DNA from 3 places in the Streptomyces sp. NPDC002787 genome. Region 1 is predicted to be linked to each of the others. Evidence: predicted binding sites of a transcription regulator. Region 1 holds the regulator's gene; each other region holds the start of a gene.
What was found. Region 1 encodes HspR, which represses chaperone genes until heat shock. Its sites were predicted from a motif close to TTGAGNNNNNNNNNCTCAA; they were not measured.
Positions count from the first base shown of each region.

Region 1 (10,072 bases):
CGACCAGACGATCCTCGTCTTCGACCTCGGTGGCGGCACCTTCGACGTGTCGCTCCTGGAGATCGGTGACGGCGTCGTCGAGGTGAAGGCCACCAACGGCGACAACCACCTCGGCGGTGACGACTGGGACCAGCGCGTCGTCGACTACCTGGTGCAGCAGTTCCGCGCCGGCCACGGCGTGGACCTCGCCAAGGACAAGATGGCGCTGCAGCGTCTGCGCGAGGCCGCCGAGAAGGCGAAGATCGAGCTGTCCTCCTCCACGGAGACCTCGATCAACCTGCCCTACATCACCGCCTCCGCCGAGGGCCCGCTGCACCTGGACGAGAAGCTCACCCGAGCCCAGTTCCAGCAGCTGACGGCCGACCTGCTGGAGCGCTGCAAGACGCCGTTCCACAACGTCATCAAGGACGCCGGGATCGCCCTCTCCGAGATCGACCACGTCGTTCTCGTCGGTGGCTCCACCCGTATGCCCGCCGTCGCCGAGCTCGTCAAGGAGCTGACCGGCGGCAAGGAGGCCAACAAGGGTGTGAACCCGGACGAGGTCGTCGCCATCGGCGCCTCGCTCCAGGCCGGTGTCCTCAAGGGTGAGGTCAAGGACGTCCTGCTCCTCGACGTCACCCCGCTGTCCCTCGGTATCGAGACCAAGGGCGGCATCATGACCAAGCTCATCGAGCGGAACACGACGATCCCGACCAAGCGGTCCGAGATCTTCACCACCGCCGAGGACAACCAGCCGTCCGTGCAGATCCAGGTCTACCAGGGCGAGCGCGAGATCGCGGCGTACAACAAGAAGCTCGGGATGTTCGAGCTGACCGGTCTGCCGCCGGCGCCCCGCGGCGTCCCGCAGATCGAGGTCTCCTTCGACATCGACGCCAACGGCATCATGCACGTGACCGCGAAGGACCTCGGCACGGGCAAGGAGCAGAAGATGACCGTCACCGGCGGCTCCTCGCTGCCGAAGGACGAGGTCGACCGGATGCGCCAGGAGGCCGAGCAGTACGCGGAGGAGGACCACCGCCGCCGCGAGGCCGCCGAGTCCCGCAACCAGGGCGAGCAGCTCGTCTACCAGACCGAGAAGTTCCTCAAGGACAACGAGGACAAGGTCCCCGGTGACATCAAGACCGAGGTCGAGGCCTCCGTCGAGGAGCTGAAGGCCGCGCTCAAGGGCGAGGACACCGCCGAGATCCGCACGGCCACCGAGAAGGTCGCCGCCGTCTCGCAGAAGCTCGGCCAGGCCCTGTACGCGGACGCCCAGGCCGCGCAGGCCGCGGGCGGGCCGGAGGGCGCCGCCGACGGTGGGGCCAAGGCCGCTGACGACGACGTCGTCGACGCCGAGATCGTCGACGAGGACCGGAAGGACGGTGCCGCGTGACGGAGGAGACCCCGGGCTTCGACGAGCAGCAGCCGCAGTCGGCTCAGCCGCAGCAGCCCGACGTCCCCTCCGGCTCCGAGGACGCCGAGCCGAAGGCCGCCCCCCAGGAGGGGGCGGCCCCGGCCGGGGACGCGGCAGCAGCGGCCCAGGTCGCCGGTCTGACGGCCCAGCTGGACCAGGTGCGTACGGCGCTCGGTGAGCGCACGGCCGACCTCCAGCGGCTCCAGGCCGAGTACCAGAACTACCGCCGCCGGGTCGAGCGCGACCGTATCCAGGTCAAGGAGATCGCCATCGCGAACCTCCTGACCGAGCTCCTGCCCGTGCTCGACGACATCGGCCGCGCACGGGAGCACGGCGAACTCGTCGGCGGCTTCAAGTCCGTCGCCGAGTCGCTCGAGACCGTCGCGGCGAAGATGGGCCTGCAGCAGTTCGGCAAGGAGGGCGAGCCCTTCGACCCGACGATCCACGAGGCCCTGATGCACAGTTACGCGCCCGACGTCACCGAGACGACGTGCGTGGCGATTCTCCAGCCGGGGTATCGCATCGGCGAGCGCACCATCCGCCCCGCGCGGGTGGCCGTGGCCGAGCCCCAGCCGGGGGCACAGACGGTCAAGGCGGACTCCTCGGAGACCGCGGAGGGTGCCTCCGGTGCCGACGACAAGGAGAGCGGTGGCCCGGAAGAGGGCTGACGCCGACGGCGTACACGGTGATGTGCACGGTGAGTGGAAGGAGGGACGTCGCGGATGAGCACCAAGGACTTCATCGAGAAGGACTACTACAAGGTCCTCGGCGTCCCCAAGGACGCCACCGAGGCCGAGATCAAGAAGGCGTACCGCAAGCTCGCCCGCGAGTACCACCCGGACGCCAACAAGGGGAACGTCAAGGCCGAGGAGCGCTTCAAGGAGATCTCCGAGGCCAACGACATCCTCGGTGACCCCAAGAAGCGCAAGGAGTACGACGAGGCCCGCGCCCTCTTCGGCAACGGCGGCTTCCGCCCCGGACCCGGCGCCGGCGGCGGCCAGTTCAACTTCGACCTGGGCGACCTCTTCGGAGGCGGCGCCCAGGGCGGCCAGGGGGCGGGCGGCTTCGGCGGGGGGCTCGGCGATGTCTTCGGGGGCCTGTTCAACCGGGGCAGCTCCGGCACCACACGGGTGCAGCCCCGCCGCGGCCAGGACATCGAGTCCGAGGTCACGCTGAGCTTCACCGAGGCCATCGAGGGCGCGACCGTACCGCTCAGGATGTCCTCGCAGTCGCCCTGCAAGGCCTGTTCGGGCACCGGCGACGCCAACGGCACCCCCCGTGTGTGCCCGACGTGCGTCGGCACCGGCCAGGTCGCGCGGGGCTCCGGCGGCGGCTTCTCCCTGACCGACCCCTGCCCGGACTGCAAGGGGCGGGGCCTGATCGCCGAGCACCCCTGCGACATATGCAAGGGCTCCGGCCGCGCCAAGTCGTCCCGCACCATGCAGGTCCGCATCCCGGCGGGCGTCTCCGACGGCCAGCGGATCCGGCTGCGCGGCAAGGGCGCGCCCGGTGAGCGGGGCGGCCCGGCGGGCGACCTGTACGTGGTCGTGCACGTCGACGCGCACCCGGTGTTCGGCCGCAAGGAGGACAACCTCACGGTGACCGTGCCGGTGACGTTCACCGAGGCCGCGCTCGGCGGCGAGGTCCGGGTCCCGACCCTGGGCGGACCGCCGGTCACCCTGAAACTGCCTCCGGGCACCCCGAACGGCCGTACGATGCGAGCCCGGGGCAAGGGCGCCTTCCGCAAGGACGGCACCCGAGGGGACCTGCTGATCACCGTCGAGGTGAGTGTCCCGAAGGACCTGTCGGGGAAGGCTCGTGACGCCCTGGAGGCGTATCGCGAGGCGACCGCGGGCGAGGACCCGCGGGCGGAGCTGTTCCAGGCCGCGAAGGGAGCATGAATGTGATGGACGGCCGCCGTCGAAACCCCTATGAGCTGACGGAAGAGACACCGGTGTACGTCATCTCGGTGGCCGCCCAGCTCTCCGGTCTGCACCCGCAGACCCTGCGCCAGTACGACCGTCTCGGCCTGGTCTCCCCGGACCGCACCGCCGGGCGGGGCCGTCGCTACTCGGCCCGTGACATCGAACTGCTGCGCACGGTCCAGCAGTTGTCGCAGGACGAGGGCATCAACCTGGCCGGCATCAAGCGCATCATCGAGCTGGAGAACCAGGTCGCCGCGCTGCAGGCGAGGGTGGCGGAGATGGAGGCGGCCCTCGACGGCGCCGCCGCGACGATGCGCCAGCGCGAGGCCGCGGTCCACGCGTCGTACCGGCGCGATCTGGTGCCGTATCAGGAGATGCAGCAGAGCAGCGCGTTGGTGGTGTGGCGGCCCAAGGGGCGGCAGCCGTCGGACTGACGGGACGCGGCGAGCGAAGGGCCCCGTCGGTACTTTCCGGTACCGGCGGGGCCCTTCGCGTCGTACGGGTGGCGGAGCGGGGTACGGCTGTCAGACGAAGAACTCGCCGACCGCCCCGGCGGTGAGCATCCACGTGGCGTCGGCGCCCGTGCCGAACGCGGCGGCGAGGGCGTAGCCGAAGGCGGCGTCCAGGGCCTGCGGCTCGGCGTCCTCGCGCCACTCCCCGACGACCCTGCCGTCGCCCTCGGAGGAGAAGTCCCCGATGTGCTCCGTCCCGTCACGGAACAGGCCGCTGTCGTCCGTGGAGTTGGGGACCAGACGCCAGGAGTGCTCCCCGTACCGGACGTCGACGCGGAACGAACGCCGGGTCAGCCGGCCCTTGGCGGGCTCGATGACGGCGTCCGTGCCGTCGACGGTGAGGGTGAGCAGGGCGCCGTCCCGCGTCCCGACCGGGATGTGCTCCTCCATCCCGGTCCCCTCGGCCCGCCGTATCTCGATCCGGGGCACCCGCTCCCCCGCCACGACGACTTCGCCGCGTACGACGTCCAGCCGCACGGAGATCTCACCGAACAGGTCGTCCTCCACGAGGGCTTCCACGACCGGCTCGGCCTGGGGGGCGGGGTCCTTCGCCATGTGGTGGTCCTTCCCTGGGCGGGGGCCGACGAGTGGTCGGTACGTCACCTCGTAGGACGGCCGATACGTCCTACGAGGTTGCCCCTGGTCCGGAACCGCTCAACTCCCTTCAGGAGGAGGACTCGGCTGTCGGCTCGCTCGGCGTGTCCAGCTCGGTCGCGATCACGACGTTCGGCTCGCGGGTCCACTCGTAGTGGGAGTTCCAGTCGTCGTCGACGGCGTCGATGAAGAAGCAGCGCTCCTCGCCGTCCGGGACGGTCTGGTACTGGTACGAGGTCGTGTCGGCCGACAGCCACTCCACCTCGCCCGCGTAGCACATCCGCTCCTCCTCGTCACCGACGAGTTCGCCGCCGTAGACGACGTAACGGGCCAGGTCGGGCGTCGGATTGGCGTCCCAGTTCAGCTCGAAGCCGTACTCGGTCGGCGTGGCGGTCAGCCCCGTGACGGCGGAGGGCGGGGTGTCGTCCCGGCGCCGCCCGCTGACGGCGGCGGACCGCGCGGACTCGTTGCCCGCGGCGTCGACGGCGGTCACCCGGTAGTGGTAGGTGACGTCGACCTCGGCGGTCGCGTCCCGGTAGGAGAGCTGGTCCGTGGTGCCGACCCGGGTGTAGGTGCCGTCGGCGCTCGCCGCCCGGTGGACCCGGTACGACGACGCTCCCGCGACCGCCGCCCAGCCGACGCGGATGCCGCCGGCCTCGGAGGCGTCGGTGACGTCCACTCCCTGGGGAACGCCGGGCGCGACCCGGTCGACGGTGGTGACGGCCTTGTCGGCGGTGCCCTTCGACTCGTTCCCGGCCTGGTCGAGGGCGCGGAGTTCGTAGTGGTACATCGCGCCGGTGACCGGGAGGGTGGCGTCCGTGTACGACGTCCCCGTGGTCGTCACCATCGGCTCGGCGAAGGACGCGCCCTCCCCACGGCGGTACACGCGGTAGCCGCGGAGGTCCATCTCCTTGTTCTTCGCCCAGGTCAGCTTGGCCCTGCCGGTGGCCTTGTCGTACGCCACGGCGAGGCCCGTCGGTGTCAGCGGGGCGACCGCGTCGACGGTGGCCGAGGTGCGGGGCGTGTAGGTGAACTTGACCTTGGCGAAGCCGGTCCAGTTGACGTAGTCGACGCGGAGGGTGTGCTTGCCGGAGGGGATGGTGACGTTGACGGTCTTGGAGACGGTCGACGACACGTTCTTCCAGAGGTCGACCTTGCGGGTGCCGTCGAGGTAGACGCGGATGCCGTCGAGGCCGGAGGCGGAGAACGTGAACGGGCCGCCGGAGCCGAAGTCGCGGGTCACGCTCCAGCGGACGCCGAAGTTGTTGGACGGGAGGCCGGAGGCGGGGGCGCCGGTGCCCCAGTTTTGGTCGATCGCGCTGTCGCAGTCCGTCTTCTTCGGCGTGCCGGAGAAGGTGGTGTTGGCGAAGAGCTGGCGCTTGAAGACGGGGGAGGCGCAGGTCACGGCGGCGGCCGCGGGCGCGGCGGCCGCGGCGAGGAGACCGCCCGTGGTGGCGAGAACGACGGCGGTGGCTGCGGCCGCCGTCGAGCGTCTGGCTGAGGTCATGGGGTCCTTCAGGGCGTGATGCCGATCGTCACCGGCGGGGGCCGCCGGTGACGATCAGACGTTCGAGGTGGGGGAATGGTTGTACGGGGTGGATGGGGCAGGAGAGACAGGGGGGCAGCGCAGGGGGTGTGGTTCGATCCGGGGCGTGCGGGGCGGGTCGATTCTGCGTCACCAGTTCGAGTGAAGCGAGGGTGTTTTCGCAGGTGAGCTTGTGTGGCCGCTTAGCGTGGCGGCGTTGCTGTGCTCACGAGAGGCCCGAGATCATGTCCGAGACCGGGGCCGAATTCGCGAATGGACCCAGCCTGAGCGAGGCCTTGTGGCAGGTGTGGAAGGCCATGGATCCGCCCGAGGGCTACCGCGCTGAGATCATCGAGGGAGCCATCGAGTTGTCGCCCACCACGCGCCGTTCGCACGGCCTGATCGCCAATCGTCTGCGACGGGCTCTGGACAGGTTTCTGGACGGCGGCGACTACACCTGCTACCAGGGCGGGAACGTGATCCACGACAGTAAGGCGTGGATCCCGGATGCCTTCGTCGCTCCGGAGGACACGGAGCCGTGCGGTGACGAGGACGAGGACGACTTGGGCGTGACCGCCGAATCCGTGCACCTCATCGTCGAAGTCGTCTCCCCGGGGGAGCGCAACCAGGACCGGGACCGGGTGAAGAAGCGACGTGAGTACGCCCGCGCCGGAATTCCGGTGTACGTCGTCATCGATGACTACGACGGTGAGGGCGCCGTCACGCTCTTCACCGGACCGCGCCCGGAGGCGGCCGACTGGGCGGACACCCGGCGGTTTGCGTACGACACGGAGGTCGTCATCCCCGAAGGGCCCGCCAAGGGCTTCGTCATCGGAGAGGCGATCACGGGGCCGAGGCGGGGCTGATTGTCGGTCCCGGCCGAGCGGTGTCCTCGGTCGGGCGGGTCAGTCGTTTATGCCGAGCCCCGGGTTGGGGCGCTCGTGGCCGAGGGGCAGTTGCTGGGGTTGCTGGGGTTGCTGGGTGGTGGGGCGCGGTGCGCGGGGGGTGCCGCGCCGGGGCATGCCGACTTCCCAGAGGGGGGTGTCGGGCGCGGGCTTGGTAGGGGCGGGAGGGCTCGGGGTCCGCTCGGCGTTGGGGGGCTGTTGCTGCGGTTGGGTCTCCTTCTGCGGTGGGGCGGTGTTCGCGGGGCCCCCGCCCGGTGTTTCCGTCTCTGTCTTCGTCTCCGCGGCCGTTTCCGGGGTGAGGTCCGGGCGGCGCCAGCGTTCCGGGATCGTCGACCTCCGTTGCACGGCGCTCTCGTCGCCCGCCTGCAGCGCCGCCACGGCCCGTGCGCGCAGGGCGCTCTGCCGGGCGACGGGGGCGAAGCCGGGGGCGGCGTTGCCGGTCTCGGCGGGGAGGCCTCGGGCGCCCATCTCGTTCAGCTGCCGCTGGAGGCCTGACTCCGGGGCGAAGATCTCGCGCGGCAGCTGCCAGGAGGCCGCGCCGTCCACGTCGACCCGGTGTTCCTTGCCGTCGACGGTGAAGGTGAGGCCGTAGCCGATGTACTGGTCGTCCTTGTCGAACTGCAGGTCACCGGAGATCTGCCCGCCCCGGTCACGCACTTCGTCGGCCAGGACTTGGAGGGCGGGCGGGAGGGGGTTGGTGCGGCCGAGGCTGGTGACGTAGCCCTGCGCTTGGAGCACCTTCCGTTGCCTGTTCTCCCCCTCCCCTTCCTCGTAGGGGACCTGGAAGCGGGTCTCGCCGGACTTCTCGTCCCGATACGTCTCGATGGCGCCCACTCGCGCCTCGATGAAGGTCAGGCGCTTCTGCCCGTTCTCGCCGTGGCCGTACATCTTCTCCATGGCCGGGAACTGGACCTGGTGCTGCAGCGCCGGCGGCGGCGCCGAGCCGATGATCGTGACGTGGGCGTCCGGGTTCTGCGTGAGGATGATCTCGGCGTTGGCGACTCCGGTGCCGCCGGAGCCCGCGACGACCCAGTCCTTCGCCTGACGCGCGTCGAAGCGGTTCTCGGCGACCTCGTCGCCGAGCAGCGCGCGGCCCGGTGCCTCCTCCCGTGCCGTCTCCCACTTCGCGGTCGAGTCGAGGGCGCCGAAGCAGTTGCCCATGCGGGCCTTGTCGGGGCCGAGGCCGGTGGTGAGGGCGTCCAGTAGCGGGGACGACTTCAGAACGCCGAGCACGGTACGGGCGTCCGCGCCGCCGCGCTCGGCCTGGGTCAGCCAGGCCCGCAGCTCGTCTGCCCCCGCCAGACCCCGCTGAGCCAACTCCCGCAACCGGTCACTGATCAGCCGTACGGCCTCGCCGCGGCTCTCCACGGCGTGCTCTCCGCGTGGCATGCCGGGTACGACCTCGGGGGTCAGACCGGTGGCGATGCTCGGGGTACCGTCGCACGCCACCCACAGTGGGGGCGGCGTTTCTCTGCCCTCCTCGGCCGGCCTCTGGATCTCGGCGAGGAGTTCGCCGTTCCGGCCGAGGCGGAGGCGGGCGTGGCCGTTCACCACGTCTCCCCGGGTGGCGAGTTGGTCCTCCCAGATCCGTACGGCCTGGATGGGCAGGCGGTGCCCGGGGTGCTCGACCGTGGAGTGCGGATCGACTCCCATCCACTGGGCGAGGTCCCGGTCCTGGTCGGCCGACTGCACGATGCCCTGGCCGGGGTCCAGGTGCCACCGGCCCGCCCCGTCGATCAGCAGCGCGTCCGTGTCCCGCCCGGTCAGGCTCGCGCCGCCGCCGATCACGACGCGGCGGGTCGGGAACTCGCCCTGCGCCAACTGCCCTTCGATCCCCTGCTCGGTGCGTGCGCTGATCTGGGCGCGGTACTCGGCCCACTGCATCGCCACCGCCTCCAACTGGTCGCGGGGGAGCGGCAGTCCGTTCTGGTCGTAGCCCGGCATGGCCATGGTGACGTCACGCCGACCGATGAAGGCCTCGACCTGACGCTCGGCGCGCAGGGCGGCGTCACGGGAGGCTTGGAGGGCGGTGGCGTCGGTGGGGTTGAGGTGTTCTATGGGGTGGGCGAGGGTGGCGATCAGTGGTCTCGCTCTGGAGGAGAGCGAGTTCCAGGAAGCGTAGAGCCGTGTTCGAGCCGACTTGCGTTCGGCGGTGTGCGCTTCCGCCTCCGTGAGGGCTGACACCGGCCGCAGACCGCAGTGGTCGATCAGGGCCGAGAGGTCGGCACGTGCCCCGGCCCGCTGCGACTCCGCGAGTTCCGTGTCGGAGGCACGAGCGGCCAGCCAGTTCAGTTCGGCGATACGTCCATGGTCCCGACTCGACAGTTCGTGCCGGTTGCCGAGGTCCGCCTCCTGGTTCAGGAGGTTCTCGCGCACCGGCGCCAGACCCTGACTCGATCGGTCGCGTGCTGCGATGAGTTCGCCCACCTCATGGGCGAGGACACGGGTCAGGAATTCGCTGGGCAGACGGTCGGATATCTGCACGACGTACTGATCCGTCGTCGTGTTCGTCATCGTGTTGGCGATCATTCCCGACACCATGGGAATGGCGTCCACCCAGAGGTCGGCCGAACCGCCTTGGGTGTCCTCCAGGGAGAAGTACTCCCTGCCGTCCTCGGACACCTTCTCCTCGAACGACGCGAATCGCTGCCCGAGTACGACGGTCGTCACCGCACGCAGTTCACGTTTCACCGTCGCGATCAGCGCCGCCTGCTGGGCACGCGTCCCCGTGTCGGTGGTCGTCGTGTCCACGTGACGTTCCTCCCCCGAATCCGCGCCGACGAATGAGCCGAACAGCGCCTAGGATCATGTCATGTTGACAGCGCGCTCATCCGCCGAAGCACATCTGTACATGGACCTGCATCGGTGCGAGTGCGGGTCGGGCGACTTCGACCGCCAACACCGGCTGGAGCTGCGCGGCGATGCCCTGGTCGCGGTGTACGAGGGTGCTTGTGCGCAGTGTGGAAGGATCCGCCGTTTCGAGTTCCGTATGACGGAAGAGATTCCGCCGCCCCCGCCCGCATTCGGTGGTGCGGAGGCTTCTCGGATCATCGACCCCGGGGAGTTCGAGGAGGTTGCGGGTCGGCTCGCTGAATCCACCGGAATCCAGCTCCTCAACACACCTGAGTCCGAGCATCACAAGCTTCGCGGCGCGGTGGCCTGTACCGTCGCGGCGTACGAGGAGATGCTGAAGTTTCTTCCGCCGGGTGAGGACGCCA
Region 1 is NZ_JBSFVC010000008.1:214,195-224,266, reverse strand. It holds gene dnaK (molecular chaperone DnaK) at 1-1,372, shown strand, start outside; gene grpE (nucleotide exchange factor GrpE) at 1,369-2,061, shown strand; gene dnaJ (molecular chaperone DnaJ) at 2,116-3,294, shown strand; gene ACWD26_RS13785 (heat shock protein transcriptional repressor HspR) at 3,300-3,752, shown strand; gene ACWD26_RS13780 (hypothetical protein) at 3,843-4,385, opposite strand; gene ACWD26_RS13775 (PA14 domain-containing protein) at 4,495-5,931, opposite strand; gene ACWD26_RS13770 (Uma2 family endonuclease) at 6,195-6,815, shown strand; gene ACWD26_RS13765 (hypothetical protein) at 6,855-9,605, opposite strand; gene ACWD26_RS13760 (hypothetical protein) at 9,667-10,072, shown strand, end outside.

Region 2 (10,072 bases), on a different contig from region 1:
ATGACGGCGAGCTGCCGCTCGACGAGGCCGAGGGTGCGCAGCGCGAGGTTGACGAAGGTGGCGTGGACGCTGTGCTGGACCTTCGTCAGATGGGCGGTCGCCTCGGCGAGTTCGGCACGCAGCCGGTCGCGGTCGTCGGCCATGGCCTGGCGCTGGCCGATGAGGTGCTTGCGGTCGCCCTCCAGGGGCGCGAGGCGCTCGTGCAGGGCGAGGGCGTGCGCGTGGAGCGCGTTGACCGAGCGCACGACCTGCGCGAACTCGTCGTTGCGGCCGGTGAACTTGACCGGTTCCTCGTTCGCCGGGTCACCGGCGACCCGGGCGGAGCCGATGCGCACGACCGCGAGCGGGCGCGTGAGGGAGCGGGCCATGCCGGTGGCGACGCCGACGGCGAGGAGCATCAGGGCGCCGAGGACGGCGACCCGGATCTCGAGCGCGGTGACGTCCTCGTCGCGCAGCTGGGCGAGGTCCTTGGTGCGCCGGTCGTAGAGGGAGGACTCGGCGCCGCGCATCAGGTCCACGCGGGCGGAGAGCGCCGTGTCGACCTTCTTCGCGCTGGTGCCCGCCTCGCGGTCGGAGAGCGTGGGCTGGTCGGTGAGGTCCGTCAGGTACGTGTCGGCGGTGTCGGCCTCGGGGCCGGTGACCGTGGCGTCGTACGAGGAGCGGGTGGCGGCGGGCGCGGTCTCGCGGAAGTGGGCGAGGGCGGCGTCGGAGCGGACGCGGGCCTGCTGGGCGGCGGCGGTGAGGGCGTCGCGCTGCTTCTCGTCGGCGGCCGAGGCGCCGGTCGTGGTGGTGGGCAGCCCGGTGGTGGGGTCGATGACCGTCCGGGTGGTCGTCGGGACGCTGAGCGCGGCGACGAGCAGGCCCCGGGCGGCCGCGGCCTGCTGGACGGCGGTGTCGAGTTCGGCGAGCGCGTGAGTACTGCCGCCGCCGCCCGCCCGGGGCGGCAGTTGCTCGGCCAGTTCCTCGGCGAGGGCGTGGAGTTCGGTGACGACGGCGGTGTACGCGTGGTGCGCTTCGAGCGCGGTGCTCTTCCCGGAGAGCGCCGCCTGGCGTACGCCGGCGATGGACTCGGTGCTCTCGATGGTCTCGCGCAGCGCGGCGGAGGTGTCGGTGTCCGCGCTCAGCTCCTCGACCTGGCGGTCGACGCGGTCACTGCGCTGCTTGCTGGGCGCGGCCGACTTGGGCCGCCCGGCGGCGATGTACGCGGTGACCTCGTCGCGCTCGTCGGACAGCGCGTGCGCGAGGGTGAGCGTCTCCTGGGTCTGCCTGGCCAGCGTGACCAGGCTCTGGGTGTCGTGCAGTTGCTCCGACGCGGCGAGGATCGAGGGCGCCCCCGCGCCCGCTATGGCGGCGGCCACGACGGCCACGGCGACGATGAGCCGGTTGCGTACGTGCGCCTTCCGCCCGGTGCCGACGGTGGGGGCCTGCGCCTGTGCCGTCCCCTGCTGGTTCGGGGAGGCCACGGAGGCCTTCGAAGCTGCCTGCTTGCCTGTGCGCCGAGGCCGCGTCTTCTGCACCGGTGCTCGCATTCCTGACTCGTGTACCCATGGGCCCGGGTGACGATCCGTCAACTGGTCAACTACGGCCGTCCCCCCGGTACGGCTCCCGACCCTCCCAGTGCCGGTGGGCAGTGGTCCCGCATCATCAGTCCCGCCACCCGAAGGAGTGAACATCCCCCGGGAGTTGGCGGGCAAGTTCCTCCGGCTCGCGCCGATGCCCCGCACGACGGGCCGGTTGGACGTCGGCGACGCGCTTTGACAGTATTCGCCGCCGCGCTTCACCGCTCACGATCATTCCATGCCAAACCCGGCGCCCGGCCTGGAGGGTCCGGGTCGTACGGCGACCGTTGTCGGCCTTTCGCGGATCATGTGGGGGGGCTCGTGCAGACTGGCCGAATGCGCACCGAACTCGTCTCGGAACCCGGCGACCCCCTCCGCCCCAACGAGGACTTCGCGCGGCTCGCCCTCACCGCCAAAGGACAGGGCGGCACGCTCGTCCTCCTCGACGGCGTGACGCCGCCGCCCACGGACTACGGCTGTCGACATTCGGTCGCATGGTTCACTTCCCGCCTCGGCCACACCCTGGCCGAACTGTCCGTTTCGGAACGGGATTCATCGCTGACCACCGTCCTCTCACAGGCCATTTCCCGTACCGCCCAGGCGCACGGCCAAACCTGTGACCTTTCTCACCCACGAACACCACAGGCCACAGTGGTCCTCGCCCGCTGGTCGACGGAGGCGGTGGAGTACCTGGTCCTCTCCGATTCGGCGCTGCTGTTCGAGGGGCCGGACGGAGTGGTGACGACGGTGCTGGACGACCGTCTGTCGAGGCTGCCGCGCGCCTCCCTCGCCACGGCCGCGATCGCCGACTCGACGGTCCGGAACAAGGAGGGCGGCTTCTGGACGGCGGCGGCGGATCCGGCTGTGGCCGAGCGGGCGGTGACAGGGATCGTCCCGCGCGAGAAGGTCCGGGCACTGGCCGCGTTGACGGACGGCGCCACCCGGTGGGTGGAGAAGTTCCGGCAGGGCGACTGGGAGGACTGCTTCACCTTCGTACGAAGGAAGGGGGCAGGGGCACTGGTGGACCGCGTGCGGGAACTCGAACGCGCCGATGCCGAGCGGGAGTTCCTGGGCAGGAGCAAGCGGCACGACGACGCGAGCGTGGTGTTCGCGGAGTTGTGAGGGCTCCCCTCCTCTCCTCAGCCCTCCACCCCTCGGTTCAACTGATGCAGCAGCCGCGCCAGTTCGGCCACCTCGTCGCGGTCCCAGCCCGCCAACTGCCGTACGTACGCGACCCGGCGGGCGTCCCGGACCGCGCGGAAGCGGGCGCGACCCTCGTCCGTGAGGTGGACGAGCCAGGCGCGGCCGTCGGCGGGATCGGGTTCGCGGGCGATGAGGCCGAGGTGTTCGAGGGCGCGGAGCTGACGGGACATGGTGGCCTTGCCGACGCCGATGTAGGCGGCGAGTTCGGTGGCGCGGAGGCGGCCGGCCTCGTCGAGGCGGGCGAGGAGGCCGTAGGCGGCGGACTCCAGGTCGGGGTGGACGGCCCGGGCCATCTCCCCGGACTTGGCGCGGGCACGCCGCAGCAGGACCGTCAACTCCCGTTCCAGCGCGAGGTATGCCTGGTCCATACCGCCCACCGGCATATCGGCCCCGCTGCCGCCGTCGCCGCCGGTTCCGCCTTCGTCGTGCACGTCGGTGCTCCTGATTCCGATTCCGGGTACCTGAGGGGTTCCGTCAGGGCCGCCTGCGCGGGCAGCACCGGTCAGTATTTCGCAGGTGGGGGCGGACACGGTCCAGGTCGCCTGCGGGTCCGGTGGGGCTTCTCGCGCAGTTCCCCGCGCCCCTGAAAAGCAAGGGGCGGCGCCCCATGCTTTTCAGGGGCGCCGCCGGTCGCCTTCAGGCCCGCGGGGGGCCACCCGTCACGCCGCCAGAGGCACCCCCGCCTCCGCCGGGGCGAGCGCCAGTTCCAGTACCTGGCGGACGTCGGTGACGGCGTGGACGTCGAGCTTCTCGAGGACCTCGGCGGGGACGTCGTCGAGGTCGGCCTCGTTCCGCTTGGGGATGACGACGGTGGTGACGCCGGCCCGGTGCGCGGCGAGCAGCTTCTGCTTGACGCCGCCGATGGGCAGCACCCGCCCCGTCAGCGAGACCTCTCCCGTCATCGCCACGTCCGTGCGGACGAGCCGGCCGGACAGCAGCGAGGCGAGCGCGGTCGTCATGGTGACACCGGCACTCGGCCCGTCCTTCGGCACGGCCCCCGCCGGGAAGTGGATGTGCACGCCCCGGTCCTTGAGGTCGGCGACGGGCAGTTCCAGCTCCGCGCCGTGCGAGCGCAGGAAGGAGAGGGCGATCTGCGCGGACTCCTTCATCACGTCGCCCAGCTGGCCGGTGAGGGTCAGCCCCGCCGCGCCCGTCTCCGGGTCGGCCAGTGACGCCTCGACGTACAGGACGTCGCCGCCCGCGCCGGTGACCGCGAGGCCGGTCGCGACGCCGGGCACGGCCGTACGCCGCTCCGCCGGGTCCTGGGCGGACTCGGGTACGTGGTGCGGGCGCCCGATGAGCCCGCGCAGATCGCCGTCGGTGACGGTGAACGGCAGCTCCCGCTGCCCCAGTTCGTGCTGGGCGGCGACCTTGCGCAGCAGCCGCGCCACGGACCGCTCCAGGTTCCGTACGCCCGCCTCGCGCGTGTACTCACCGGCGAGCTTGCGCAGCGCGCTCTCGTCGAGGGTGACCTCGTCAGCGCCGAGCCCGGCCCGCTCCAGCTGCCGGGGCAGCAGGTGGTCCCGGGCGATGACGACCTTCTCGTCCTCCGTGTAGCCGTCCAGCCGGACGAGCTCCATCCGGTCGAGCAGGGCCTCGGGGATCGCCTCCAGCACGTTCGCGGTGGCGAGGAAGACGACGTCGCTCAGGTCCAGCTCCACCTCCAGGTAGTGGTCCCGGAAGGTGTGGTTCTGGGCCGGGTCGAGGACTTCGAGGAGGGCCGCGGCCGGGTCACCCCGGAAGTCGGAGCCGACCTTGTCGATCTCGTCGAGCAGGACGACGGGGTTCATGGACCCGGCCTCCTTGATGGCGCGGACGATACGACCGGGCAGCGCGCCCACGTACGTACGCCGGTGTCCCCGGATCTCCGCCTCGTCCCGCACACCACCGAGCGCGACCCGGACGAACTTCCGCCCCATGGCGTGCGCCACGGACTCGCCGAGGCTGGTCTTGCCGACGCCGGGCGGCCCGACGAGGGCCAGCACGGCACCGCCGCGCCGCCCGCCGACGACGCCCAGCCCCCGGTCCGCGCGCCGCTTCCGCACGGCCAGGTACTCGGTGATGCGCTCCTTCACGTCCTCCAGCCCGGCGTGCTCGGCGTCGAGCACACCCTTGGCGCCCTGGATGTCGTACGCGTCCTCGGTCCGCTCGTTCCAGGGGAGTTCGAGCACCGTGTCGAGCCAGGTCCGGATCCATCCGCCCTCGGGCGACTGGTCACTCGACCGCTCCAGCTTGTCGACCTCCTTGAGCGAGGCCTCCCTCACCGCCTCCGGCAGATCGGCGGCCTCGACACGCGCCCGGTAGTCGTCGGACTCCTCCCCCTCCTTCTCGCCGTTCAGCTCGCGCAGTTCCTTGCGGACGGCTTCGAGCTGACGCCGCAGCAGGAACTCGCGCTGCTGCTTGTCGACGCCCTCCTGGACGTCCTTGGCGATGGTCTCGGCGACGTCCTGCTCGGCGAGGTGGTCGCGCAGCAGCTGGGTGGCGAGCTTCAGCCGGGCGACGGGGTCGCCGGTCTCCAGGAGCTGGATCTTCTGCTCGGTGGTGAGGAAGGGCGAGTACCCGGAGTTGTCGGCGAGCGCGGACACGTCGTCGATGGCCTGCACCCGGTCGACGACCTGCCAGGCGCCGCGCTTGCGCAGCCAGCTGGTGGCAAGTGCCTTGTATTCCTTGACGAGTTCGGTGACCTGTCCGGGCAGCGGCTCCGGCACGCTCTCGTCGACCCGTGTCCCCTCGACCCACAGGGCGGCACCGGGCCCGGTGGTCCCGGCCCCGATCCGTACGCGGCCACGCGCCCGGATCAGCGCCCCGGGGTCCCCGTCGGCCAGCCGTCCGACCTGCTCTACGGTGCCGAGCACGCCCGTGCTCGCGTACGCCCCGTCGATCCGCGGCACCAGCAGCACCCGGGGCTTCCCGGGCTCCGCCCGCGCCGCCGCCTGCGCGGCCTCCACCGCGGCCCGTACATCCGTGTCGTTGAGGTCCAGCGGCACCACCATTCCCGGCAGCACGACCTCCTCGTCGAGCGGCAACACGGGCAGGGTGAGCGGTGCGGACGTCGAAGCCATGATCTCTCCCTCGGCAGTCAAGTTGAGCTATGCCGACTCAATGCACATGAGCCGACGAATGTTCCCCGAGGGAGTGGCCGTTCGCTGTGGGCGATCAAGCACGAGGAGAAAAGACGGACATGGGGGTCGCGCACCGCCACGTACCAGTAATAGCCTCAGGTCAGTCTCACCTATTACCTACATTCATCGACACGGGGGTTGTTCAGTGGACGGAATCGTGCGGGCCTGGGTCGACGGATGGGTCGTGTCGCGTGGCGCGGCGCCTCCGGTGGTGGAGCCCTGGGGCTTCACGGTCGACGTGGGGATGGCCCACCACGTCACCCGCCATGTCTTCGCCGCCACGAACGACGAGGTGGAGGAGGAGGCCGTCCGGAAGGTGGCCGGCGCCGTCACCGGCGCCGGGATCTGGCTCAAGGTCTTCGCGGAGTCGTCGAAGGTGGCCCTCTGGCTGGGCGAGGGCTGGTGGGTCGACCCCGAGCCGGGCTACCTGATGTCCGTCCACCTGAAGACGTGGAGGGCCGCCCCGCCCCTGCCCAACGGCTACCGCCTCCGCACCTGGTCCCGCGGCGGCGTGACCCGGGTGATGATCGCCGCCCCGGACGGCTCCTGGGCGGCGCGCGGCCAGATCGCCGCCCCCGGGGCGACAGCGGTCGTCGACCAGATTGAGACCTCCCCGAACCACCGCCGCCGGGGCCTCGGCACCGTCGTCATGCGCACCCTCTCCCATGCCGCGCTCGAACAGGGCGCGGAGGTGGGGGTGTTGGGCGGAACACCGGACGGGCGGGGGCTCTACGAATCGCTGGGCTGGACGGTGGAGGCACCGTTGACCAGCGCTCAGTTCGCGGGGCGGCCGTAGCGCTGGACGAGCGAGAAGTTCGCGGGGCGGCCGTAGGGCTGGAGGGGCGCGAACGCCCGTCGCCCCCACCGGAAGCCGAACCAGCCGGCCTCGTCCGGCACACCAACACTCTCGCGCCCCTCGCCGCCCCCGAGCGGCGCGCGAGCGGCGCTCGCGCTACCGGCGCACCTCCCCGGCCGTACCCGGAGGCGGTCGCGAGGGCGGCGGAGGCCGTCGTCCTACGAACGCGATCGCCTCGGGAACAGCGGCCGGCGGCTATGCGGCGGTCGTGGCCTGAACCCGCCCCGCACCGGCTCCCGGGAACCCCCGGCCGCCCCGGCCCGCGCGCCACCACCGCCGCACGACCGGCCACGTGGCCACCCCGATCGCCAAGGCCATCAGATGCCCCCAGTTCGTCATCGGGTCCATGAACGCGATCAGGTCGTCCACCAGCGTCCCGCCGAAGCCGAGCAGAATCGGCCACCGCAGCCACGGCGACAGCAGACCCGCCAACGCCCCCACGCTCGCCGACACCCCGAAGCTGATGCCGTAGTCGAGGCGGTGGAGTGAGCTGTCGGGAAGGTGGCCGGCGAGGACTGCGAGGCCCACCGGAACCTCGGTCGCGAGGGTCGCGAGGACGTGGCCCAGCAGGAAGACCCCGGCCGTGCGCCACCCTCCGATACGGCGTTCCAGCGCGGTCAGCACCAGCAGGAAACCGAGGGCGTACGGCGAACCGACCCCGCCCGCGACCCACAGCGCACTCGCGAACAACACGAGCACCGGGTTCCGGACCAGATGCGCCACATCCGTGCTGGAGCCCTGGTGCAGCGCGTACACCAGGGCGGGGTCGGCGTACTCGGCGACGACCGAGGTGAACAGCAGGAGGGTGGCGTAGAAGAAGGTGAAGGGCGTGCCCTTGGGCGTGGGGAGCAGCCGCCAGGGGTGCGCGTGGATCAGCCGGACGGACAGTCCGGTCAACCGGGCGCGCAGGCGGGCGGTCCCGTGGAGCGCGCGCCGGTCGAGCCCCGCGGGCTCCTGTTCCGCCATCGCCATCGCCACCGGTGCCGGTGCCGGTGCCGACGCGGAACCCGGCTGCCGCGGGATCCCGTCGAGCACGGCCCCGGTCTCCACAGGCTCCACAGTCTCGGCGGCATCCAAGGTGAAGCGCTCCTTCCGTTTCACCTCACCCTCGACTCCCCGGCACCCCGGTGTCTGTGACCCCCACCACCCTCGACACGATTCACAGCAACCTGACAGCCCGACAGCCCAGCAATCCGGCGACCCGGCAACCCGGCAACCCGGCGACCCGGCAACCCGGCAACCCGGCAACCGTCCTACGGAACCTCCGCACCCATCTCCCGCACCACCCGCTCCACATACGCCCGGAACCGGCCCGGCATGTCGAACCCCGTCGGATCCAGCACCCACTGGATCTGCAGCCCGTCCATCACGGCGGCCAACTCCTGCGCGACGGCCACTACATCCGCGTCGGCCCGCAGTTCCCCCGTGTCCACCCCGCGCCTCAGCGCCCCGGACACGGTGTCCACCACCTCGGCGTACCGCTTGACGAAATACGCGTGGGCGGGATGCGCGGGGTCGCCCGCCTCGGCGGCCAGGACGTTGAACATACGGGTGCGGCCCAGGCGCGTGCTGTTGTACTCGGCGAGCTTCACGAGCGCCGCGAACATCTGACCCGCCGACTCGAACTCCCGTGAGAAGAACCGCTCCCGGTCGGTTGCGTCTATGCGCTCCAGGACCTGGACGAGAAGGTCCTCCTTGCTGCGGAAGTGGTGCAGCAGCCCACCCTGGGTGATGCCGACGTCGTTGGCGATCCGGGTGAGGGAGGAGGCGTGGAAACCCCGCTGGGCGAAGTGCTCGACGGCCGCGTCGAGGATGCGCAGCCGCCGCTCGTCACCGACGGCGTACGAGCCACGCGCCCGGGACCCGCCGGGCCGCCGCCCACCGCTCCCCGCCGGTCTTCGCGCCCCGGCCCCCTCCGGTCCGGCCCCTTCCCGCCCACGCCCACGCCCGTGCCCGTGCCCGTCGGACCCTTCCGACCTCCGGTTCCGCACCATGCCCGCCACCATAGACCCCTGCCGCGCGGCCCCGAAGGGGCGGGCGGACCGGCGGTTACACGAGTCATCCACCCCTTTCCTTCAAGCCATGTGCCGCGTGATTGTGGCCACTTGCCCAAAACCTATGACCCACTCGGTTCTGCTGCTTCCCTGAACGAGCCCGCGCGGCACCGATGCCGCCCTCGTCCCCCAGGAGAGCCCATGGCCGTCATTCCTCGACATCGGCAACGCCCTCCCCCCTCCCGCCGTTCGTCCGCTCGGTCAAGTGGCCCAGCGCCGCCCCGCATCACGCACCCCGCCCGGTCCCACGCACAAGGAATCCCGGATGCCCACAGCCCCGTACCGCGACCCCCACCGTCCCGTCGACGAACGGGTGGAAGACCTCCTGGCCCGGATGACCCTCGCGGAGAAGGCGGGCCAGCTCTTCCACACGATGCTGACGATGAACGACGACGGAACGCTCGCCGAGGCGGGTGACGGGCCGTTCGTCCGGCAGGGCACCACCGAGCTGGTCGCGGACGGTCATCTGACCCACTTCGACCTCGTGGGTCAGTACGGCGTCCGGGAGACGGCCGAGTGGGTCAACCGGCTCCAGGCGCTCGCGGCGGACACCCGGCTCGGCATCCCGGTGACCCTCTCCACCGACCCGCGCCACTCGTTCACCCACAACCCGGGCGTGCCCTTCGGCTCCGGTGCCTTCTCGGCCTGGCCCGAGCCCCTGGGCCTGGCCGCGATCGGCGAACCGGAGCTGGTGGAGAGGTTCGGCGACACGGTCCGCCGTGAGTACCTCTCCGTCGGCTTCCGCGTCGCCCTCCACCCACAGATCGACCTCGCCACCGAACCCCGCCGGTCCCGCCAGTCCGGGACCTTCGGTTCGTCCGCCGAGGTCACGAGCGCGCTCGTCCGGGCGTACGTTCGCGGTCTGCAGGGGCCCCGGCTCGGCCCGCGCTCGGTCGCCGCCGTGGTCAGGCACTTTCCCGGCGGCATGCACGACCACCACCTCGCGCCCTTCCAGGCCGCCGTCGAGGCCGGCTGCTCGCAGATGACGCCGTGCCACGGCCGACCGATCGGCGCGGACGGCTGGGAGGAGGTCGGCTTCGGCTTCAACCGGGACGTCCTGACCGGGCTGCCGCGCGACCGCCTCGGCTTCGACGGCATCGTCCGCACCGACTGGGGCCTGCTCACCGGCGCGCCCCTCGGCGGCGAGTCGCACGAGGCCCGCGCCTGGGGCATCGAACACCTCACCGTCGCCGAACGCGCGGCGAAGGCCCTGGACGCGGGCGCCGACCAGTTCGGCGGCGAACAGTGCCCCGAGGTGATCGTCGAACTGGTCCGTTC
Region 2 is NZ_JBSFVC010000007.1:197,353-207,424, reverse strand. It holds gene ACWD26_RS12210 (sensor histidine kinase) at 1-1,529, opposite strand, end outside; gene ACWD26_RS12205 (protein phosphatase 2C domain-containing protein) at 1,896-2,681, shown strand; gene ACWD26_RS12200 (MarR family winged helix-turn-helix transcriptional regulator) at 2,699-3,193, opposite strand; gene lon (endopeptidase La) at 3,422-5,824, opposite strand; gene ACWD26_RS12190 (GNAT family N-acetyltransferase) at 6,030-6,680, shown strand; gene ACWD26_RS12185 (hypothetical protein) at 6,659-6,781, opposite strand; gene ACWD26_RS12180 (rhomboid-like protein) at 6,936-7,841, opposite strand; gene ACWD26_RS12175 (TetR/AcrR family transcriptional regulator) at 7,994-8,734, opposite strand; gene ACWD26_RS12170 (glycoside hydrolase family 3 protein) at 9,060-10,072, shown strand, end outside.
Region 2: lon (endopeptidase La) is a predicted target of HspR. The motif match lies at 5,847-5,865, and genes of this name have one in related genera.

Region 3 (10,072 bases), on a different contig from region 1:
GGCATGGGCCCGCAGCTCGGCGGGGAGGGCGGCGCGGACCTTCAGCTGGGCGGCGGCCAGAACCGCGCCGAGGCCCAGTTCGGCGGCGGGGCCGGGGGCGCCCGCGAGGAACAGGGCCTCGGCCTCGTCGGTCGTCAGGCCGGTGAGGCGGGTGCGGTAGCCGTCGAGGAGGCGGTAGCCGCCGGCGTGGCCCGCGTCGCCGTAGAGCGGGACCCCGGCCGCGCCCAGCGCCTCCACGTCCCGGTAGACCGTGCGGACGGAGACCTCCAGCTCCTCGGCGAGCTGGGCGGCCGTCATCCGGCCCCGGGTCTGGAGCAGCAGGAGGATCGAGACGAGTCGGCTGGACTTCACTGACACATGGTGTCAGTGAAGCGGCCCTAGCGTGCCGCCATGTCCTTCACCGAGAAGCTGCTGACCGTGCCGCCGCCCTTCGAGGTGGCCGGCCGGCGGATCAAGCGCTACCACGTCACCGCCGACCCGGCCGGCATCGCGCCCGACGTCGAGAAGGCGGCGTACGCGATCCTCCCGGAACTGCTGCCGGAGCCGGACGGGACGACCCCGCCCGCGACCTTCGTCGTCCTGCACCGGGGCGGCGACAACGGCGCCTACCTGAACGCCTACAGCTGGGTGTGGGACAACGTCCTGCACTTCGGCGGCGCGGCGGCGGGCCAGCCCGTGCTCGGCTGCCCGGACGACGACCCCACGCACTTCGTCGTCACCGACCGGCCCTGGATCGGCTGCGTCTGGGAACTGCCGCCGATCCAGCACGAACGGGACGCCTGGATACGGCACGTCCTCGCGCCCGAACCACCTGAACTACCCGACCTCGACGCCTACTTGGTTGATTCCCTGCCCGAGGGAACCACCGGCGGCAACGGCACTACGGGAGCCCGCCCATGAGCAGCCCGCACGACTTCGACTTCTTCCACGGCGACTGGGAGGTCCACCACCGCCGCCGTACCGACTTCCTCGACCCGGACAGCGGCTGGGAGGAGTTTCCCGCCACGAGCCGGTGCTGGTCCCTCTTCGACGGGGCCGCGAACATCGACGAGATCGACATGCCGCATCTCGGCTCGAAGGGGCTGACGCTGCGGCTGTTCGACACCGAGGCGCGGGTGTGGTCGCTGAACTGGTCCTCCAGCCGCAGCGGCAGGCTGTTCCCGCCGGTGCTCGGCCGCTTCGAGGCCGGACGGGGCGAGTTCCACGGGGACGACACGCACGACGGCAAGGACGTGCGGGTCCGCTTCGTGTGGTCGGACATGTCCGAGGCCTCGGCCCGCTGGGAGCAGGCGTTCTCGCTCGACGACGGGGTGACCTGGCTGACCAACTGGATCATGGAGTTCAGGCGACCGGCCAGGTCTTCCGGAACGCCCGCAGGGTGAACTCCGGGTCCGGGCGCGGCCGTTCCTGGTCGGGCAGCGCCGCGAGCCGTACCGCGAAGTCGTTGGCGAGAGGGTCGCCGGGCGGGAGCGTGACGAACCAGCCGCGGCGCAGGTCGGCGAGGGTACGGCGGGGGCTGCGGCCCTGGCCGCGGCCTGGAAAGCGGGCCTGCCCGGCGGGACGCAGACCGTGTTCGTCGGCGTACTTCTCGACGGCCCCGGCGGGGTCCATGACCGGGGTCCGGGGGCGCGGGGCGAGCACGGCGTCGATGTCGCTGCCCACGTTGTGGGAGGCGGCCTTGTCGACGGTGGTGACGTAGACACCGCCGGGGCGGAGCACGCGGGCGCACTCGCCGACCGCGGTGCGTACGTCCTCGGGGCCGCCCAGCAGATGCAGCAGCCACACGCTGGTCACGGCGTCGAACTGCCCGTCCCGGAAAGGGAGTCGGCGCCCGTCGCCGATCACGACGCAGCCGGGCAGCCGCGCGGCGGCCCGGCTCGCCATCGCGTACGTGAGGTCGACGCCCGTGACCCGCATCCCGTCCCGCGCGGCCGCGAACCGCCGGGTCACGATGCCGGTACCGCAGGCGAGGTCGAGCAGGTTCCGGGTGCCTTCGGGGACGAGGCCGAGTACGGCGCGGGCGGCGGCCTCGGCACGGGGCTCGCCGCCGCGCAGCGCGTCGTAGTCGCCGGCCTCCTTGTCGTAGTCCAGCACCCGGCTCAGCTCGCTCCGTGGCCGGGGGCGAGCGCCTCCACCCTGCGGGCCAGCTCGAAGTCCTTCTCGGTGACGGCGCCGCCCGCGCTGTGCGTGGAGATCGTCAGGGAAACCGTGTTGTAGCCGAGGGTGAGGTCGGAGTGGTGGCCCAGTTCCTCCTGGGTCTGGGCGATGTGCACGACCAGCGCGGTCGCCGCGAAGTGCGAGCCCAGCCGGTAGGAGCGGGCGATCCGGTCCCCGTCCAGCGACCAACCGGGCAGCTCCGCCAGCCGGTCCTCGATCTCCTTCTGCGACAAGGGTTCGACGGCCATGGCCCACTCCTTCCGAGACGTCCCCTCCGTGACGTGCGGTCCTCTCAGCCTGCCACAGCCGGGCCGCCGGGTCCCTGGTCAGGCGGTCGGCCGACCGGATCCGTCCGTACGCGGTCAGTGATCAGATCCGGACGCACTCCGCCGCGAAGTCGTCCGCCAGGACGGTGATCTCGGCGCGGCCCTCCGTGGCCGCCACCCACTCCTGGGGCAGGCCGTGGTCGCCGTAGTGGGCGCCGAGGATGTTGCCGCAGATGGAGCCGGTGGAGTCGCTGTCGCCGGAGTGGTTGACGGCCAGAAGCAACGCCTCGGTGACGCTGTGCGTGGCCAGGGCGCAGTACAGGCCCATGGCCAGGGCCTCCTCGGCGACCCAGCCGGCGCCGAGGGACTCGACCTTCTCGGCCGTGGGCGCGCCCTCGGCGGCCAGGTCGAGGGCGCGGGTCAGTGCCGTGGTGGTCTCCTCGTGGCCCGGATGGCGGGCGAGCAGCCGCAGGGCGCGGAGCACGGCGCCCTCCAGGGACTCGTCGGCCACCAGGTACGCGACGATCGCCGCGAGGGCGCCGGCGGCGTAGTAGCCGGTGGGGTGGCCGTGGGTCATCCGGGCGCCCAGCACGGCCCGCTCGAAGGCGGTCCCGGCCGGGACGCGGGCCAGTCCGAAGGGGGCCGAGCGCATGACGGTGCCGCAGCCCTTGGAGTCCGGGTTGATCGGGCCGGGGCGCCCCGGCGGGACGGCCCCTTCGGAGGGGTACGGCTGGGCGAGGCCGGACAGGCAGGCGTTGCCGGGGGCGCGGCGGGCGTACAGCCAGGGACGGGCGGCGAGGCCGGAGACGGCGCGCGGGTCGGGGCCGGACTGCCGCTGGGTGTCGAGCCAGCGGCCGTAGGCGCCCCGGACCAGATCCGCCCAGGCGCCGTCGACGCCCTTGAGCCGCTCGTACTCATGGGCCTGGTGGAGTCCCTCGACGGTGAAGAGGGTCATCTGGGTGTCGTCGCTGACCCGGCCCACGACGCCCTCGCCGTCCGGCACCAACCCGGTCACTCCGCGCTCGCCGTGCGTGGCCCGGATGTTCCCCAGCGAGGCGAACTCGATCGGATAGCCGAGCGCGTCTCCGACGGCCCCGCCCAGCAGGCACCCTCGTACCCGTGCCCGGTAGACGGCCGTCGCTTCCCAGGACGGGTTCCACGGGTTGTACACGCGCCACTCCTCGATCGCCTCGGTTACGTTCTTCGCATGACCATTGTCCCGACCGGAACCACGGGCCGTCCCGCCACCCCCGCCGACCAGGGCGTGGGCCCGCTGCTACGGGCCTGGCGGGAGCAACGACGGGTCAGTCAGCTGGAGTTGGCGCTGCGGGCCGGTTCCTCGGCACGGCACATCAGCTTCGTCGAGACGGGCCGCTCCCGCCCGAGCGAGGAGATGGTGCTGCGGCTCGCCGAGCACCTGGAGGTACCGGTACGGGAGCGCAACGCGCTGCTCCTCGCGGCCGGTTACGCCCCGCACTACCCGGAGACCCCGCTGGACGACCCTTCGATGGCCGCCCTGCGCGAGGGCATGGAGCGGCTCATCCAGGGCTACGAGCCGTACCCGGCGCTGGTGATGAACGCGACGTACGACGTCATGGCTGCCAACCGGGGCATCACCATGCTGCTCGACGGTGTCCCCGAGTCGCTGCTCGTGCCGCCGCTCAACGCGATGCGGCTGACCCTGCACCCGGAGGGCATGGCGCCGCGCATCCGGAATCTTCGCGCCTGGCGCGGGCATCTGCTGGAGCAGATGGAACGCCAGGTCGCGCTCCGCCGCTCGGAACCGCTGCGCGTGCTGTACGAGGAGGTGGCGGCGTACCCGCTGCCGCCGGGCACCCCCGACGACGAGCCGGACGAGGAACCCGGGGCGGAGGCGAGCGCCTACTTCGCGCTGCCGATGCGGATCGAGCACGAGGGCCGCGTGCTCTCCTTCATCTCGTCCGTCTCCACGTTCAACACACCCATGGACGTGACTGTGGCCGAGCTGGCCATCGAGACGTTCCTCCCGGCCGACCCGGCGACGGTCAAGTACCTTCACGGGCTGATGAACTGACTCCTACTCACCTCGACGATCAGCGGCCGGTCGGGTCGGTCGCCCGCAGGGCGACGTACTGGACGGCTGCGAAGCCGGCCACGGTCGCCGCCTGGAGCAGCGTCCACACCGCGCCCGCCGTGCTCGGCGTCAGCCACAGCACCAGGGCGACGACGCTGAGGGCGCTCCAGGCGAGGTTGGCCTCGATCACGGCCCGTACGGGCGGCCGCGGCGGGCGCTCGCGCGAGGCCAGCAGGCCGACACCTGCCGCGTAGACCGCAAGAAACGCGCCAAGTACGACGAGCAGCGCGGGGTCGACACCGAGGAAGCGGCCGAGGGGGCCGGAGGCGAGGAGGTAGGCGAGAGCGTTCGCCCCGGTCACCGCCGCGTCCGCGGTCAGGAAGCGGCGCAGCATGGTCCGGGGGTCGGTGGTCCGGGCGAGCACGGCGAGCTGGGTCGTGGACATGGCGAATCACTCTCCGTCGAGGTCGAAGTCGGGAAATTCGGGCGGAGACCGGGAGCATGGGCGGAAATCCGGCGGTGGAACGACGCCCGAGCCCGGGTTCCGGGCCGGAGTGCGCCGGCCCGGAACCCGGTGACCTCAGCGTGCCGCGCGGGGCGTACGGCGGTCGATTACCTCGGACGTCATGCACCCCGTACCCTGTGGGGTCGTCGTGGCGGGCGGCCGCCGGAATCGACGCGTCGAACCGTCCGGGGAAACGGAATCCCGGGGCATCGCGTTCCGGCCGCCCCTGTGAGATGTTCACCGGAACATGACAGACTGTAGGCATATCTCGGCGCGTGGGGAGGCGTGGCGTGAGTGAGCGGCGGGCCGCGCCCACCGTGGGTCAGGTGGTGCTCGGAAGACGGCTCCAGGAACTGCGGGAGGCCGCCGGGCTCAAGCGCGAGGAGGCGGCACGCGTCCTACGGGTCGCCCCGGCGACCGTACGGCGCATGGAGACCGCCGATGTCTCGCTCAAGATCCCGTATGTGCAGGTGCTGCTGACGACGTACGGTGTCGCGGAGCACGAGGTCGCCGCGTTCGTGAAGCTGGTGGAGGAGGCGAACAAGCCGGGGTGGTGGCAGCGGTTCCATGATGTGCTGCCCGACTGGTTCAGTCTCTACGTCAGTCTCGAAGGGGCGGCGCATCTGATCCGGCAGTACGAGCCGCACTTCGTGCCGGGGATGCTGCAGACCGAGGAGTACGCGCGGGCCGTGATGCGGGCCGGCACCCTCGGGCAGACCGGTGCCGAGACGATCGAACGGCATGTGTCGCTGCGGATGGCCCGGCAGAAGCTGCTCACCCGGGAGAACCCTCCGCATCTGTGGGTCATCATGGACGAGACGGCTCTGCTGCGGCCGGTGAGCATCCGCTCCCAGGTGATGCGCGACCAGATCGACCGGCTGCTGGAGATCACCGACAAGGACCACGTCATCCTTCAGGTCTCCGAGTTCGCCAGCGGACCCCACCCGGGCACCTACGCCCCCTTCTCCCTCTTCCGCTTCGCCGAACCCGAGCTCCCCGACATGGTCTACACCGAGTACCTCACCGGCGCCCTCTACCTCGACTCCCGCACCGAGGTCGCCCTCCACCTCGAGGTCCTCGACCACATGGCCGCGCACGCGGCGTCCGCCGAGCGGACAAGGGAGATCCTGGAACGCTACCGCGACAAGTACTGAGGCCTCGCCGACGCCCCCGCTCAGGGCCGGTCGGGCACTGCCGGTGGGTTACGCCGGTCCTCCCCGGGAGCCCTTCTCGTCGTCGACGATCTCCGCGTCGACCACGCCCTCCTCCTCCGTGGGGCCGGGGCGCGGCTCCTCGGCCGGAGCGCTGGAGGCCGCCGCGTACATGGCCTGGCCCATGCGTTGGCTGACGGTTGCCAGGTTCTCCGTGGCGGTGCGGAGGGCGGCGGTGTCCTCGGGGTTCTCCAGGCGTCGCTTCACCTCCGCCACCGCGGCCTCGACCTCGGCACGGCTGTCGGCCGGGACTCGCTCCGCGTTGTCGCGGAGGAACTTGTCGGTCTGGTAGGCGAGTTGCTCGGCGTGGTTGCGGGTCTCGGCGGCCTCACGGCGCCGGCGGTCGTCGTCGGCGTACTGCTCGGCCTCCCGCATCATGCGGTCGATGTCGTCCTTGGGGAGGGCGGAGCCGCCCGTCACCGTCATCTTCTGTTCGCGGCCGGTGGCGAGGTCCTTCGCCGACACGTGCATGATGCCGTTCGCGTCGATGTCGAAGGCCACCTCGATCTGCGGGACGCCACGCGGCGCGGGCGGCAGGCCGGTGAGGTCGAAGACGCCGAGCTTCTTGTTGTACGCGGCGATCTCCCGTTCGCCCTGGTAGACCTGGATGCCGACCGAGGGCTGATTGTCGACCGCCGTCGTGAAGATCTCCGAACGGCGCGTGGGAATCGTCGTGTTGCGTTCGATGAGCTTCGTCATGATGCCGCCCTTGGTCTCGATGCCCAGGGACAGCGGGGTGACGTCGAGCAGCAGGACGTCCTTCACATCGCCCCGGAGGACGCCCGCCTGGAGTGCGGCGCCCACGGCCACCACCTCGTCCGGGTTCACGCCCTTGTGCGGGTCCTTGCCGGTGAGTTCCTTCACCAGGTCGGTCACGGCGGGCATGCGGGTCGAACCGCCGACGAGGATGACGTGGTCGATCGCGGCGAGCTTCACCCCCGCGTCCTTGACGGCCTGGTGGAACGGCGTCCTGCAGCGGTCGAGCAAATCGGCCGTCAGCTCCTGGAACTGGGCGCGCGTCAGTTTCTCCTCCAGGTGCAGCGGACCCTCGGCGGAGGCGGTGACGTACGGCAGGTTGATGGACGTCTCGGAGGAGCTGGACAGCTCGATCTTGGCCTTCTCGGCACCCTCGCGCAGCCGTTGCAGCGCCATCTTGTCGTTGCCGAGGTTGATGCCGTACTGCCCCTGGAAGCGTTTGACGAGGTACTCCACGACCCGCTGGTCCCAGTCGTCGCCCCCGAGGCGCGTGTCGCCGTTGGTGGCCTTGACCTCGATGACCCCGTCGCCGATCTCCAGCAGGGAGACGTCGAAGGTGCCGCCACCGAGGTCGAAGACGAGGACGGTCTGCTCCTCTCCCCGGTCGAGCCCGTAGGCGAGGGCCGCGGCCGTGGGCTCGTTGATGATCCGCAGGACCTTCAGGCCCGCGATCTCCCCCGCCTCCTTGGTCGCCTGCCGCTGCGCGTCGTCGAAGTACGCGGGCACCGTGATGACGGCGTCGGTGACGTCCTCCCCGAGATACGACTCGGCGTCCCGCTTCAGCTTCTGCAGGACCCGCGCGGACAGTTCCTGGGCCCGGTAGCGGGTGCCGTCCACAAAGTCCTGCTCGGGGAACCGCCACCCTCCGTCGCCCATGTGGCGTTTGACGGAGCGCGCGGTGCGCTCCACGTTCGTCACTGCCTGCCGCTTGGCGACCTCGCCCACGAGGACCTCGCCGTTCTTGGCGAACGCCACCACGGACGGTGTCGTCCGCTGTCCTTCCGCGTTGGCGACGACGGTCGGCTCGCCGCCCTCCAGCACCGCCACCACCGAGTTCGTCGTACCGAGATCGATTCCGACCGCACGCCCCATCGCCGTCCCCTTCCAGCAAGGTTCCGCCTGCTGTTCCCATCTCCAGCACAAAACTTGAGTGGGCTCTTGTCAATGGGGCGGCGACGGGGCGCACGAAGCAGTCGGTCAGGCCAGCTCGGCCGTCAGCGTGATCGTCGTGCCGGTCAGGGCCTGGCTGACCGGGCAGTTCTTCTTCGCGCCCTCGGCCGCCTCCTGGAAGCCGGCCTCGTCCAGGCCGGGGACCTCGCCGCGGACGGTGAGGTGGATGCCGGTGATGCCCTCGCCGGGCTGGAAGGTCACGTCGGCCTTCGTCTCCAGGCGGGTGGGCGGGGTGCCCGCGCCGGTGAGGCCGTGCGAGAGCGCCATGGAGAAGCAGCTGGAGTGGGCGGCCGCGATCAGCTCCTCGGGGCTGGTCTTGCCGTTCGCCTGCTCCGCGCGCGACGGCCACGACACCGGCTGCGAACCGATGCCGGAGGAGTCGAAGGTGACGGTGCCGGTGCCCTTGAGCAGCTCGCCTTCCCAGACGGTGTGTGCGGTGCGCGTGGTGGCCACGATGAGTCCTTTCTGTGGGTCACGTTGTCGGGCCCCGGTGCCGGGGTTCGGCTGCCGGGGTTCCGTGCCCCCATCCGATCACACTCCGGCGGATGCGAGGCTCATCTCACCCTGAACACCGGCCCCCGCGCGGTGAACGGCAGGCGAGCGCCTTGTGGCATCAGATAGGCGTGCTCGCGCCGCACGCGCAGCACGTCGCACCAGCCGTCCGTGATCACGAGGACCGGCGCCCCCGGCGGGAAGTCGTCGGCCCGGTGCAGCAGGTCGATGCCCGGCTGCAGCTCCGTGCCGCCGCGCCCGTGGACCCGGACGCGCCCGGCGATCTCCGTGACCGGCACAAAACCCGCGTCGTGCGGGGCCGCGTCGCAGAAGACGACCCGGGCGGCCGGTACGTCACGGGCGGCGGCGTACGAGGCGATCGCGCCCAGCGCCTTGCCGAGCAGCGTCCGGTCCATGGAGCCGGAGGTGTCGAGGACGACGCCGAAGGTGCAGCGGGCGATCTCCTCGGGCGGGAAGTGCCGTCCGGCGCGCGGGATGTCGGGGGTGGCCCACTGGCGGCGCGAGGGGCGCGCGTAGGTCCGTACGGCCTGCGGGCTGGGCACGAACTCGTCGAACCACCGGGCCAGTCGGGCGTCCCACGGCAGCGGCGGGTGGCTGAGGGCGCGGATCTCCTCGACCAGACCGGCGGGCAGGAGACCGCGCTCCTGCCGCTCGTGCAGATCGAACCCCCGGGCGAGGCCCCGGCGGTAGAACTCGTCGAGGTCCACGTAGTCGCGGGGCGAGCCGAGCGGGCCGCCGAGGATGTCACCGGCGCCCCTGCCGCGCAAGGTGGCCAGCCGGCGCACACGGCGCAGGTCGCCGGCGATCCGGTCGTACACCTCCTCGGCCGACAGACCGGCCAGCTCGGGGTCGTACAGCAGACCGTCGGGCATGGTGCCGACCTGCATCTCGCGCAGCCAGCCGTTGATCACGTAGTCGGCGGCGATGTTGAACAGATACGGGTCGCGGGTGCCGCGGCGGTCGCCGTGGCGCAGGGCGGCGTGCAGCATCTCGTGGGCGAGGATGAACCGCCACTCCTCGTCCTCGAACTGCCGGAGCGGGTTGATGTAGATCTCGCCGGCCTCCGCGTCGACGGCCGCGATGGCGATGCCGTGGGCGTGGGCGAGCTCGACGTCGGCGACGATCCGCATGCCGGCCGCGATGCCGCCGAGCAGCGGGTAGGAGGAGATGAACCAGCTCAGCGCCACCTCCCAGGGCCGTCTGCGGACCGGCTCGTCGTCGAGGGACTCCCGGCGGCCGCCGGCCATGTCCATGGCGGCGGACATGGTGCTGGTGAGGGCGTGCGCGAAGGCCACCTGCCAGTCCGGGGGCTGCCCCTGCCACCTGGGCCAGGTCAGCAGGAGCTGGTCGGGCTCGCCGCCGGCCGTGCCGCAGCGCTCGTACGCCGCCGGGAGCCCGTCGCGGCGCCAGCGGGCGGCGAGACGCTCCTCGTCGCCGTCGG
Region 3 is NZ_JBSFVC010000006.1:163,630-173,701, forward strand. It holds gene ACWD26_RS10445 (helix-turn-helix transcriptional regulator) at 1-351, opposite strand, end outside; gene ACWD26_RS10450 (hypothetical protein) at 391-900, shown strand; gene ACWD26_RS10455 (hypothetical protein) at 897-1,382, shown strand; gene ACWD26_RS10460 (class I SAM-dependent methyltransferase) at 1,342-2,094, opposite strand; gene ACWD26_RS10465 (4a-hydroxytetrahydrobiopterin dehydratase) at 2,100-2,405, opposite strand; gene ACWD26_RS10470 (ADP-ribosylglycohydrolase family protein) at 2,527-3,594, opposite strand; gene ACWD26_RS10475 (helix-turn-helix domain-containing protein) at 3,631-4,476, shown strand; gene ACWD26_RS10480 (hypothetical protein) at 4,496-4,921, opposite strand; gene ACWD26_RS10485 (helix-turn-helix domain-containing protein) at 5,272-6,135, shown strand; gene dnaK (molecular chaperone DnaK) at 6,184-8,040, opposite strand; gene ACWD26_RS10495 (OsmC family protein) at 8,146-8,571, opposite strand; gene ACWD26_RS10500 (vWA domain-containing protein) at 8,673-10,072, opposite strand, start outside.
Region 3: dnaK (molecular chaperone DnaK) is a predicted target of HspR. The motif match lies at 8,095-8,113, and genes of this name have one in related genera.